2 regions of the Peribacillus sp. NPDC096447 genome follow, and region 1 is predicted to be linked to the other one. Evidence: predicted binding sites of a transcription regulator. Region 1 holds the regulator's gene; the other holds the start of a gene.

Region 1 (5,607 bases):
GAAAGAGATGAACATAGATATTGTAATTGAAGCCACTGGCAAATTCAATGATCGTTCTAAAGCGGCTCTTCATTTAGACGCAGGAGCAAAAAGAGTTATATTATCAGCCCCGGGTAAAAATGAAGACGTTACCATTGTGATGGGAGTAAATCAGGAAGTGCTGGACATTGACAAGCATTTCGTCATATCCAATGCATCTTGTACAACGAACTGCCTTGGACCGGTTGCAAAAGTGCTTGATGAAAAATTCGGGATAAACAACGGTTTAATGACAACGATACATTCTTATACAAATGATCAAAATAATATCGATAACCCGCACAAAGACTTGAGACGTGCCCGTGCCGCTGCGGAAAGCATGATTCCCACGACTACAGGAGCTGCAAAAGCCATCTCACTGGTGTTGCCGCAATTAAAAGGCAAGCTTCATGGAATGGCGATACGCGTACCGACACCTAACGTATCTTTAGTCGATCTTGTTGTGGATTTAAACCGTGATGTCACGATTGATGAAGTGAACCAAGCATTCATCGATGCTTCAGAAAATGAACTCAAAGGAATCATGGAATTCACGATGGAACCTTTAGTTTCCAGTGATTTCAAAACGAATCCACACTCTGCAATCATCGATGGTTTGACGACGATGATGATCGGGGACAGGAAAGTGAAAGTCCTTGCATGGTATGATAATGAGTGGGGTTACTCCAATCGGGTAGTGGACCTAGTGAAATTGGTTGGCTCCGAGTTGAAAAAAACTTCCGAAGTCGAATTATCAGTAAAATAAAATGAAAAAAACGAGCCTGCTAAAATTTTTTAGCGGGCTATTTTTGATTTTTTATTGGATTTGAAGCAGTTATAGAGAATAGTGACCTAACGCATACCATACTTTTCTTTTGCATCTGCGGCAACTGCTTCTGGTTATTCAACTTTCTCAATCACTCGTTCAACCAGAGGCTCTAATATGGCTAACATGTGTATTTTCAGGTGAAATATCGTCCCCAACACAAATCCATTGCGGTCTGATACCGCATGAAACGAACAGGCGAACTTGTTTTGTTCGTTCTTTTTCACATAGTAGCCACTCTCAGGGTCAGTTGAACTGTCTTTAACCGCCTTGGTTTTTTACCTTAAATAGACTGTAGGCAAAACGAGTTTCTATCTTAATGTAAAACAAAGTTGTTTGGAGCGGGTGTTCGAGACTCCTGCGGGAAAAGCGTATTAAGGGAGACCCCGCAGGCGCAATCGCGCCGAGTAGGCTCCCGGACCGCCCGCGGAAAGCGAATGCCTTACGTTCCAATCAACGTCCAAATTTTAAAATCCTAAAAAAATGTAGACAAACTCAATTATTATCGAGATGGTCCACAGTTTAAGCCCACTAAAATTTTTTTAGCGGACTATTTTTAATACAGTGATCATTCAATTCCTTGCTGCTTTAAGGCGCTGAATAAACCAGAAAACAGAATTTGCTCCAATCGCAATATCCCTATTACATATAAAGTTTATCTTTCCAAAAATTCAATTTGGAGTTGCAAAAAAAATTCAAACCATATATACTATGAATCGTGAACTTCTTCAATAGCGGTTTGCATGATGGCTACTTAAAGGGTTAGGACCTCTTTGGACTAACTTTCCCCCGTGGTAGTTATCAGAACTTATTTTTAAATCATGGTAAGGGGGAAGCTTAATATGGAAACAGCTTACACTATGGAAACTATGGGTAGACACGTCATTTCTGAACTTTGGGGTTGTGACTTTGAAAAACTGAACAATATCGATTTAATTGAAAAGATTTTTGTTGATGCTGCTTTGAAATCAGGTGCAGAGGTACGAGAAGTTGCCTTTCACAAATTTGCTCCACAAGGAGTAAGCGGGGTTGTCATCATTTCTGAATCACACTTAACGATTCACAGTTTTCCAGAACACGGCTATGCGAGCATTGATGTCTATACATGCGGTAACTTGGATCCGAATATTGCGGCAGATTATATTGCAGAAGCTTTGAATGCGCAAACACGTGAAAACATAGAATTACCACGTGGATTAGGTCCTGTACAAATGAAAAAAGCCAATATAAGTGCCCTATAAAAAACACGTATACACAGAGATGCCATGGGTGCATCTCTTTTTTAATGCAATCAATCGGCAGTCTGCTTCCCTTTATAGGGGAGGATGCCCTTGCAGCATAAAGACTTTGACAAAGGTGCTTCAACGGCAGAACAAAAAGTGCCTTCTGCCGGGAGTTACACTTTTTACTTGTACTGGCCGTTCCATTTAATATAAGATTAAGATAGAGAAGTAATTCCTTGGGGAACATTTAGATAGGGGAGTCCTACATAAAATACGGAGCTGATAATGATGAAATGCCCATCATGTCAATATAACGGAACAAGAGTGCTCGATTCCAGGCCAGTCGATGAAAGTAAATCGATTCGACGACGCCGTGAATGTGAGGCATGTGGTTTTCGATTCACGACATTTGAAAAGGTGGAGGAAACACCGCTTATTGTAGTGAAAAAGGGCGGGACGCGGGAAGAGTTCAGTCGTGATAAAATCCTGCGTGGCTTAATCAGGGCTTGCGAAAAACGTCCGGTTCCCTTGAAAGAACTAGAGCAAATTACCAGTTATGTAGAAAAAGAACTACGCAACCAGGGCATATCGGAAGTGAAAAGCGACAGTGTCGGCGAGATGGTGATGGACAAGCTGGCAGAAGTCGATGAGGTTGCCTATGTAAGGTTCGCATCCGTCTATCGACAATTTAAAGACATCAATGTCTTTATCGATGAATTGAAAGATTTGATAAATAAAGAAAGAAAGTAGAGCTGAAGATTCACTTTGGCTCTTTTTTCACTACATCTTTTGAAAGGTTTGAATGGAGATGTCAAAGCATTGGCAAGAATTGCTCCCAGCTGATTCATATTTGGTCTCATCTGCGGGGCTGCTTCATGATTATGATCGGAAAATACTTACCCGACTATATCAACCTCTTATTGGACCTATCTGCATTAGCCTATATATGACGTTATGGAGTGAGTTGGAGGAAAACAGGCTATGGTCGGAAACCTCCTCACATTATCAATTAATGAATACCATCGGCCTTAAGTTAGGTGATATTTATGAAGCACGGCTTTTACTTGAGGGAATCGGTCTGTTGAATGTATATAAGAAATCGAAAAATGAAACGAAGGAATTCATCTATGAGTTAAACCCGCCGCTTTCCCCCCAGCAGTTTTTCACGGATGGAATGCTGAATATTTACTTATACAAAAAAATCGGTAAAGCGCAATTCAACCGGTTAAAGAGATTCTTTTGTGATGACCATATCTTAACCGATCAATATGAAGGTGTGACTAAATCTTTTGCGGAAGTATTCTCATCAGATCATTTGGACTCTTTATATGTAACGGATGAAGCGAAAGATGAATGGCAACCGATGCCTGAACAGCAATACATCGATCGGACGGAAGGCGTCGAGCCATCGGGGTTTGATGACTTATTTGATTTTGACCTTTTATTTGCCGGGATAAAATCCTCGATCGTACCGAAAAAGGCCTTTACTCCGAAAATAAAAAGTACGATTGCCAAACTTGCCTTTTTATATGGCATCGATCCGCTTGAAATGCAAAAACTAGTAATGGATGCCGTTTCATTGGATGATGAGATCGATGAGGAAGTGCTCAGAAAGGCGGCAAGGGACTGGTACCAGATCGAACGGCAGGCCGATATGCCTTCCCTTGTCAATCGGGTGCAGCCGATTCGTGAAAGGACACAAAAAGAGGAACCGAAAACACAGGAACAAGAGTTAATCCGTCATTTGGAGACGATTTCCCCAAGGGAGCGGCTGATGCAATTGTCTGGCGGTGCAGAGCCATCAAGCGGTGATTTGAAAGTGGTTGAAGGCGTGATGATCAATCAAAAGCTGAATCCGGGTGTCGTCAATGTATTGATTGAATATGTCATGCTCAAAACGGATATGAAGTTCACGAAGGGCTATGTCGAAAAGCTGGCAGGCCATTGGGCACGGCTGAAGGTCTCCACGGTGGTCGAGGCGATGGAGCTGGCTAAAAATGAACACCGGAAATATCAGGACTGGGCTCAAGGAAGCAGGAATGCTGCGAAGGGCAGCCGGAAAAAGGCGATACGGGAAGAAGTGGTTCCGGAGTGGCTTGAGAAAAAAGAAGAAGCACAGCAGGAGCAGAATGCAGATCAGCCTGAATTGGATGCCCAGAAACGCGAGCTTCTGGAGAAATGGAAGCTGTGGAAAGCAGGAGGTGAAATGAACGATGGAAAAGATTAATAGGTCCCTTAATAAATTGGCCAATACAAATCAATTTCAACAGCGTTATGAAAAGCTGAAACAGGAGATTTTTGAAAACGAACAAGTGCGGTTATTTATGAATGCCAACAGCTCGACGGTCACGAAGGAAATGATTGATAAAAACTTGGGGAAGCTTTATGAGTTCACTTCACAAAGCAATAAGTGTGATAAATGTCCGAGCTTGGATGGCTGCATCAATATGATGCAAGGGTATTATCCCAAATTGGTGGTTCAAGGGAAAGCCCTGAACCTGCATTATGAAGTCTGCCCGCGGAAATTGGCAGAGGATGAAAAGCGGAAACGGGAAAAGTTGATCCGCAGCCTGTATGTACCGAAGGATATTTTAAAGGCGAGCATTGAAGACTTTACCCAAACGGATAATGAAAACAAACGCTTGTCTGTCTTAAGTAAAGCGATGTCGTTCATTATGGAATATGAGCCAGGTAAAAGGCAAAAAGGCTTATATATATATGGGAAATTCGGTGTTGGGAAAACGTACTTATTAGGTGCGATCGCCAATGAACTTGCAAAAAGGCAAATTTCCTCCCTTATTGTCTATGTACCTGACTACTTGAGGGAACTTAAGGGATCGATAGGTGATAATACGGTCAATGAAAAAATTGAAATGGTGAAAACGGCACCTGTCCTCATGCTTGATGATATTGGAGCGGAGTCCATGACGAGCTGGGGACGCGATGAGGTTTTTGGTCCGATTTTACAATTTAGGATGCTGGAAAACCTGCCGACGTTTTTCACTTCGAATTTTGACTTGAATGGCCTGGAGAACCACCTGACCTTTTCACAGCGTGGTGAGAAGGAAGAAGTGAAGGCGGCCAGGGTACTGGAAAGAATTCAATATTTAGCTGAGCCGGTCAAGCTTGATGGCGTGAATCGGAGAAGATGAAGAAAAGTGGTCTCTTAATGGAGGTCACTTTTTTCTTCTTACAAGGCCCATCCTACTTCTAAACACGTCCCCATCCCCATATACATGAAAAAAGAAGCAAGGGGGAAGGGGGGATGTCGTAGTGCAAATTTCGTTTCAAAACGATTCAGAGGCATTGAAATTACTGAATTTCGTTTCTGTCCATCCACTGGGGGCAGAATTTCAAGCATATATTCGATTTCTTCCGCAACAAGGCATGTATGTGGATATGACGGAGTCTTCAGGTGATGAATGGCTAATTCTGCTTCGTGATGCATTTCATTCTTTTTTATTGGAAGAAAAGACGCTTCCAGTTCTGGAGCAAATAATAGTCGGTAAATTTTTTTATAGGGAACGGGAAGAAATTGAA
Region 2 (5,607 bases), 350 kb from region 1:
CAACCATTTACTTCCCGTTGAACGTGGAAGAAGGAATGATGATAGAACCGACTGAAACCGAGTCAAAAGAAACGCTGGATGCGTTCATTGATGCGATGATCCAGATTGCGAAGGAAGCGGAAGAAACCCCTGAAATCGTCCAGGAAGCTCCGCATACAACCGTTATAAAGCGGCTTGATGAAACTCTTGCTGCAAGAAAACCTGTTCTGCGTTATCAAGCCTAGATTGATAGCTTATACGAAAAAAATCCCTGCCTGCCGGCGGGGATTTTTCATGTTTATGTAAGATTTCATTAAAGTCCAACAGTTAACTTTCTTTTCCTTGAGCTATTGAATTAAAAAGAGCCCATGCGGAGATGGGGTCTTATTTCTTTGCTTTGATTTTCCCGGTCCACATTTTGAAACCGCCCTTTAGGTGAAAAAGTTCCCTGTAGCCCTTTTTGTATAGCATGGCTGCAGCTCTGCCGCTGATGATTTCGCTTTGAGCGTACAAATATACAGGCTTGTCCGGCCTAATTTCGACCAAGCGTGTTTTCATTTGAGTCATAGGGATGTTTCTTGCGCCTAAGATATGACCATTCTCGAAATCATTCGGTTCCCGCACATCGATTAGCTGCACTTTTCTGTAGTTAGCGATAAATTCGTCCTGTGTTAGTGTTTTAACGATTTTACGCTGGCGGTACCAATTAAAAAGTGAATACGCAATAACCACTCCCAAGATGATGAGCAGTGTATATAATATTTCCAAACATAAAAACTCCCTTCTACCTTAACGAATACAGACAATCTTTATTATATAATTGCTTTACCCAATAATCAAAAAGAATTTTCATCAAATTCTTCATCGACTTGATAGCACTTTCTTTTTTAGAGTGTTAAAGTCTGTTAAACTACTACATGTGAGTTTTTTGTGGGGTATTGAAAAACAGTATATCGAAACGAGGGGTAAGGATGACTAAAGATAAATGGGGTTTTATAGATTCGGGGTATTGTTCACCGGCTTTTAATATGGCGCTGGACGAAGCGCTGTTAAACTGGCAAAGCAAAGGGGAAATTCCGCCAATCATACGCTTTTACGGCTGGGATCCAGCTACATTGTCAATCGGTTATTTTCAAAAGGCAGAAGCGGAAATTGATATGGAAGAGGTCAAAAGGCAGGGCCTTGGTTTTGTTCGCAGGCCAACAGGAGGACGAGCGGTACTGCACGAGCATGAATTGACTTATAGCGTAATCGTTCCAGAATCCTATCCGGGAATGCCGACTACCGTTACTGAAGCATATCGTGTCATTTCTGAAGGAATATTAATGGGGTTCAGGAATCTGGGATTGGATGCTTATTTTGCCGTGCCTCGAACCGATCAGGAAAAAGCGGCTTTAAAATCGCCTAGATCTTCGGTCTGCTTTGATGCTCCAAGCTGGTATGAACTGGTCGTTGAGGGCAGGAAGGTCGCTGGCAGCGCTCAAACCAGGCAAAAAGGCGTCATCCTTCAGCACGGGTCCATTTTGCTTGAACTGGATGATGATAAGCTCTTTAGCGTATTTAAATTCTCAAATGACAGGGTTAAAGAGAGAATGCAAAAAAACCTAAAAAACAAAGCTGTGGCCATAAATGACATTGCCGGGAGAAAGATTACCATCCCTGAAGCGAAAGAAGCTTTTGAAAAAGGTTTTGCCGAAGGACTTTCAATCGATTTAGAGCCATACGTCCTCACCGAAAAGCAATTGCTGGAAGTGAAGGCCATTGCAGAAAGCAAATATGAAAGCGATGAATGGAATTTCATGAGATAGAGGAAGCATAATCAGAGTGGATAATAAAAAGTTTTTTCAGATTTGTTTGACCAAATAACACATCCCTTGCAGGGATAAGCCCTAAAAGGGATGGGGAAAAAGCAAGGTCCAAATTAATTGAAATCTGATGAAAAATTATTGTAAATCGACATTTTCCTCCCTTTTGCTAACTATCTTAATTGATTTATCGTTTGACAAAATAAAAAGTTATTCAAAACAAACACAATATATAGTGGTTGAAATATTTAATGCGACACTATATGTTGATTTTTGAGTTTCGCTATGATAAATTTAGGGTACTTGTTAAGCGAAACGGACATGTAAGGCTACATAAGGATTTTTGCGGCAGCAAGAACGGATCTTGAAACATATAAAGGAGAGGGAATTATGTCGGTTGTAATAAAAGAAGCTTTAAAGGTTGATCTAGAAAGGTTGAATAAGGATATTTCTTTATTTCCCCAGGTTCACCCTGTAACGGCTGATATGAAAATGGCGCATAAGGGAGTGTCCCGTCTAGTCATGCTTGACCGCTATTCTTTTAAGGATACTGAAAAAATCACACTCTCGGCAGGCGATTTCGTCGTGTTGACGATTAAGGAAGATCCGAAATTCCCGGCAAGGGGTCTCGGTTACATCGTTGAAATAGATTGGGAAACAAAAAAAGCGAAGGTTTTGGTGGATGAAGAATTCCGTGGCGTTCTGGATAGTCCGGAAGAAATGGAGACGGGAATTGTAAATCGCCCTTTGGATATTATCGAAAAGCCGCTTGAAATATACTATGAACAAATTGCGAAACGTAATGCAACGGGATTGGCATCAGTGGAAACCACGGAAGAAAAGAGAACGGAATGGTTCAATAAATTCTATGAAGAATTAAAGAACCTTAATTTTGTCCCGGCAGGACGAGTATTATATGGTGCAGGTTCCAATACGGATGTTACTTATTTCAACTGCTATGTAATGCCATTCGTACCGGATTCACGTGAAGGTATTTCAGAACATAGGAAACAAGTGATGGAAATCATGAGCCGCGGCGGCGGAGTAGGAACGAACGGGTCGACACTGCGTCCAAGAAACACTTTGGCAAAAGGCGTAAACGGAAAATCCTCGGGTTCAGTGTCATGGCTTGACGATATTGCGAAACTGACGCATCTTGTTGAACAGGGCGGTAGCAGACGCGGCGCGCAAATGATCATGCTTGCTGATTGGCATCCTGATATTGCAGAGTTCATCATTTCTAAAATGCAAAACCCAAGGATTCTGCGTTACCTAGTGGAAAACACTGAAGATGAAGCCATCAAGAAATATGCGACGGATAAATTGAAATTCACGCCGCACACGGAACAGGAAACGGCTATGTATCAAGGGATCATCAATTATAAGGAGATTCCTGGCCAAGGCGGATTTAGCGAGAAAATCATTAGGGATGCAGAGGAAAAGCTCCGTACAGGGGGAACGTACAGTGTCCATAATTCTGATTTTCTGACTGGAGCCAACATCTCGATTTGCCTGACTAAGGAATTCATGGAAGCGGCTGAACAAGATGCGGAATACGAATTGCGTTTTCCTGATGTTGAAAGCTATAATGCCGAAGAAATGGCCATTTACAATGAAGAGTGGCATAATGTCGGTGATGTTCGTGAATGGGAGAAAATGGGTCACAAAGTCCGTGTTTACCGTAAAATCCGAGCTAAAGAGCTTTGGAATTTAATAAACATCTGTGCAACATATTCTGCTGAACCAGGTATTTTCTTTATCGATAATGCTAATGAAATGACGAATGCCAAAGCATACGGTCAACAGGTCGTAGCGACGAACCCTTGTGGAGAACAACCATTGGCACCATATTCAGTATGTAACCTTGCGGCAGTCAATTTGGCTGAAATGGCTGATAAAGAAAGCAAAACGGTTAATTTCGAGAAACTTAAGCAGACTGTCGAAGTCGGTGTGCGTATGCAGGACAATGTCATTGACGCAACTCCTTACTTCTTGGATGAAAACAAAAAACAGGCTCTGGGCGAGCGACGGGTTGGACTTGGTGTAATGGGTCTGCATGACCTTTTGATCTACTGTGAGACGGAATATGGCTCTGAAGAAGGAAATATCCTGGTTGACAAGGTGTTTGAAACGATTGCGACGACAGCTTACAGGGCTTCCGTGGAACTTGCTAAAGAAAAAGGCAGTTTCCCGTTCCTGATCGGGTCAACGGACAAAGAAACCGAGGAGCTTAGAACACGTTTCACACAAACCGGATTTATGGAAAAAATGCCTGAAGATATAAGGGAAAGTGTTGCTGCACATGGCATCCGTAACTCTCATTTATTGACAGTGGCTCCTACAGGAAGCACAGGAACGATGGTTGGGGTGTCAACAGGTCTTGAACCATATTTCTCCTTCACGTATTTCCGCAGCGGCCGTCTTGGTAAATTCATTGAAGTTAAGGCTGACATTGTACAGGAATACTTGGACCGTCATCCAGAAGCCGATACAGACGAGCTTCCAAAATGGTTCATTTCCGCTATGGAGTTAGCTCCAGAGGCACATGCTGATGTTCAATGCATCATTCAACGCTGGATTGACAGCTCGATCAGTAAAACGGTAAATGCTCCAAAAGGATATACTGTCGAACAAGTTGAAAAAGTATATGAACGTCTATACAAAGGCGGAGCAAAAGGCGGTACTGTATATGTGGATGGCAGCCGTGACAGTCAGGTTCTTACGCTCAAAGCGGAAGAAAACCAAATGGACGAGCAGCTTGAAATGGATGAATTGACAGATGTGGAAGTAAAGAAAAAAGTCGTATTGGTCGATACGATAAATGAACTGCGCTCGACTAACGTTACGATTGGGTCGGAAGTGGGCAACACTTGCCCGGTGTGCCGTAAAGGCGAAGTCCAGGAAATGGGCGGATGCAATACTTGCACGAATTGCGGAGCACAATTAAAATGCGGGCTATAAGCTGATGAAAGGGAAGTCGTTAAGTATGCTGCAAAGCTATCTTAACGGCTTTTTTTAGTGTCTTAAATGTTTGTTAGTGACAGTCTGTTATACAAATAGAGAAGACCGAATGAACGTAAATTCGGTCTTCTTTTTGCGTTCAATCAACCATTTTCATTTTGCTGCCTTATTTCCTTTTCGGCTAGATATTGATTGCCATCTTTCAATACCGAAAATTCATCGACAGAGTCTCCAGGTATATTCCTTGGATTTGGATATTTATTATCTGTTTGGACGGTGATCGCCTGTTTCCCAGTTCCATTTGTCAAGAAGTCTCGTTTATTAGCCATATTGCATCTCCTTCATTTTTGAATTTCCAAGTAAAAACAATGATGAGGATAACAGAATAAAGAAAAACTATCCTTATGAATTAGATTGTGTAGTTCGATTGAAAGTATGAACAAATCGATAAAAGATTGGAGAGCGAAATGAAACCATTTATGCCGCAGTTAGTGTATATAGAGCCCAGGGCACTGGAATACCCGCTTGGCCGGGAATTGAAAAAGAAATTCGAAGAATTGAACATTGAAATCCGTGAGACCACATCGCATAACCAAATTAGGGATCTTCCTGGAGAAAATGATTTGCAAAAATATCGTGTCGCAAAATCGACGCTTGTGGTAGGAATCAGAAAAACATTGAAATTCGATTCTTCAAAGCCATCTGCTGAATATGCCATCCCTCTTGCTACAGGGTGTATGGGGCATTGTCACTATTGCTATTTACAGACGACACTCGGATCGAAACCATATATTAGGACATATGTGAATCTTGACGAGATTTTCGAGGCAGCCGAAAAATATATAAATGAGAGAAAGCCTGA

The links. Region 1 encodes NrdR, which represses ribonucleotide reductase genes. Its sites were predicted from a motif close to AACACNATATATNGTGTT; they were not measured.
Region 2: ACIQZD_RS01940 (vitamin B12-dependent ribonucleotide reductase) is a predicted target of NrdR. The motif match lies at 2,007-2,024, and genes of this name have one in related genera.

The regions. Positions count from the first base shown of each region.
Region 1 is NZ_JBIWEV010000001.1:739,827-745,433, reverse strand. Features, by position in the region: gene ACIQZD_RS03720 (glyceraldehyde-3-phosphate dehydrogenase) at 1-784, shown strand, start outside; gene speD (adenosylmethionine decarboxylase) at 1,705-2,085, shown strand; gene nrdR (transcriptional regulator NrdR) at 2,356-2,817, shown strand; gene ACIQZD_RS03705 (replication initiation and membrane attachment family protein) at 2,876-4,294, shown strand; gene dnaI (primosomal protein DnaI) at 4,281-5,219, shown strand; gene ytxC (sporulation protein YtxC) at 5,341-5,607, shown strand, end outside.
Region 2 is NZ_JBIWEV010000001.1:386,443-392,049, reverse strand. Features, by position in the region: gene gcvPB (aminomethyl-transferring glycine dehydrogenase subunit GcvPB) at 1-224, shown strand, start outside; gene ACIQZD_RS01950 (rhodanese-like domain-containing protein) at 364-747, opposite strand; gene ACIQZD_RS01945 (lipoate--protein ligase family protein) at 951-1,787, shown strand; gene ACIQZD_RS01940 (vitamin B12-dependent ribonucleotide reductase) at 2,175-4,745, shown strand; gene ACIQZD_RS01935 (hypothetical protein) at 4,889-5,074, opposite strand; gene splB (spore photoproduct lyase) at 5,213-5,607, shown strand, end outside.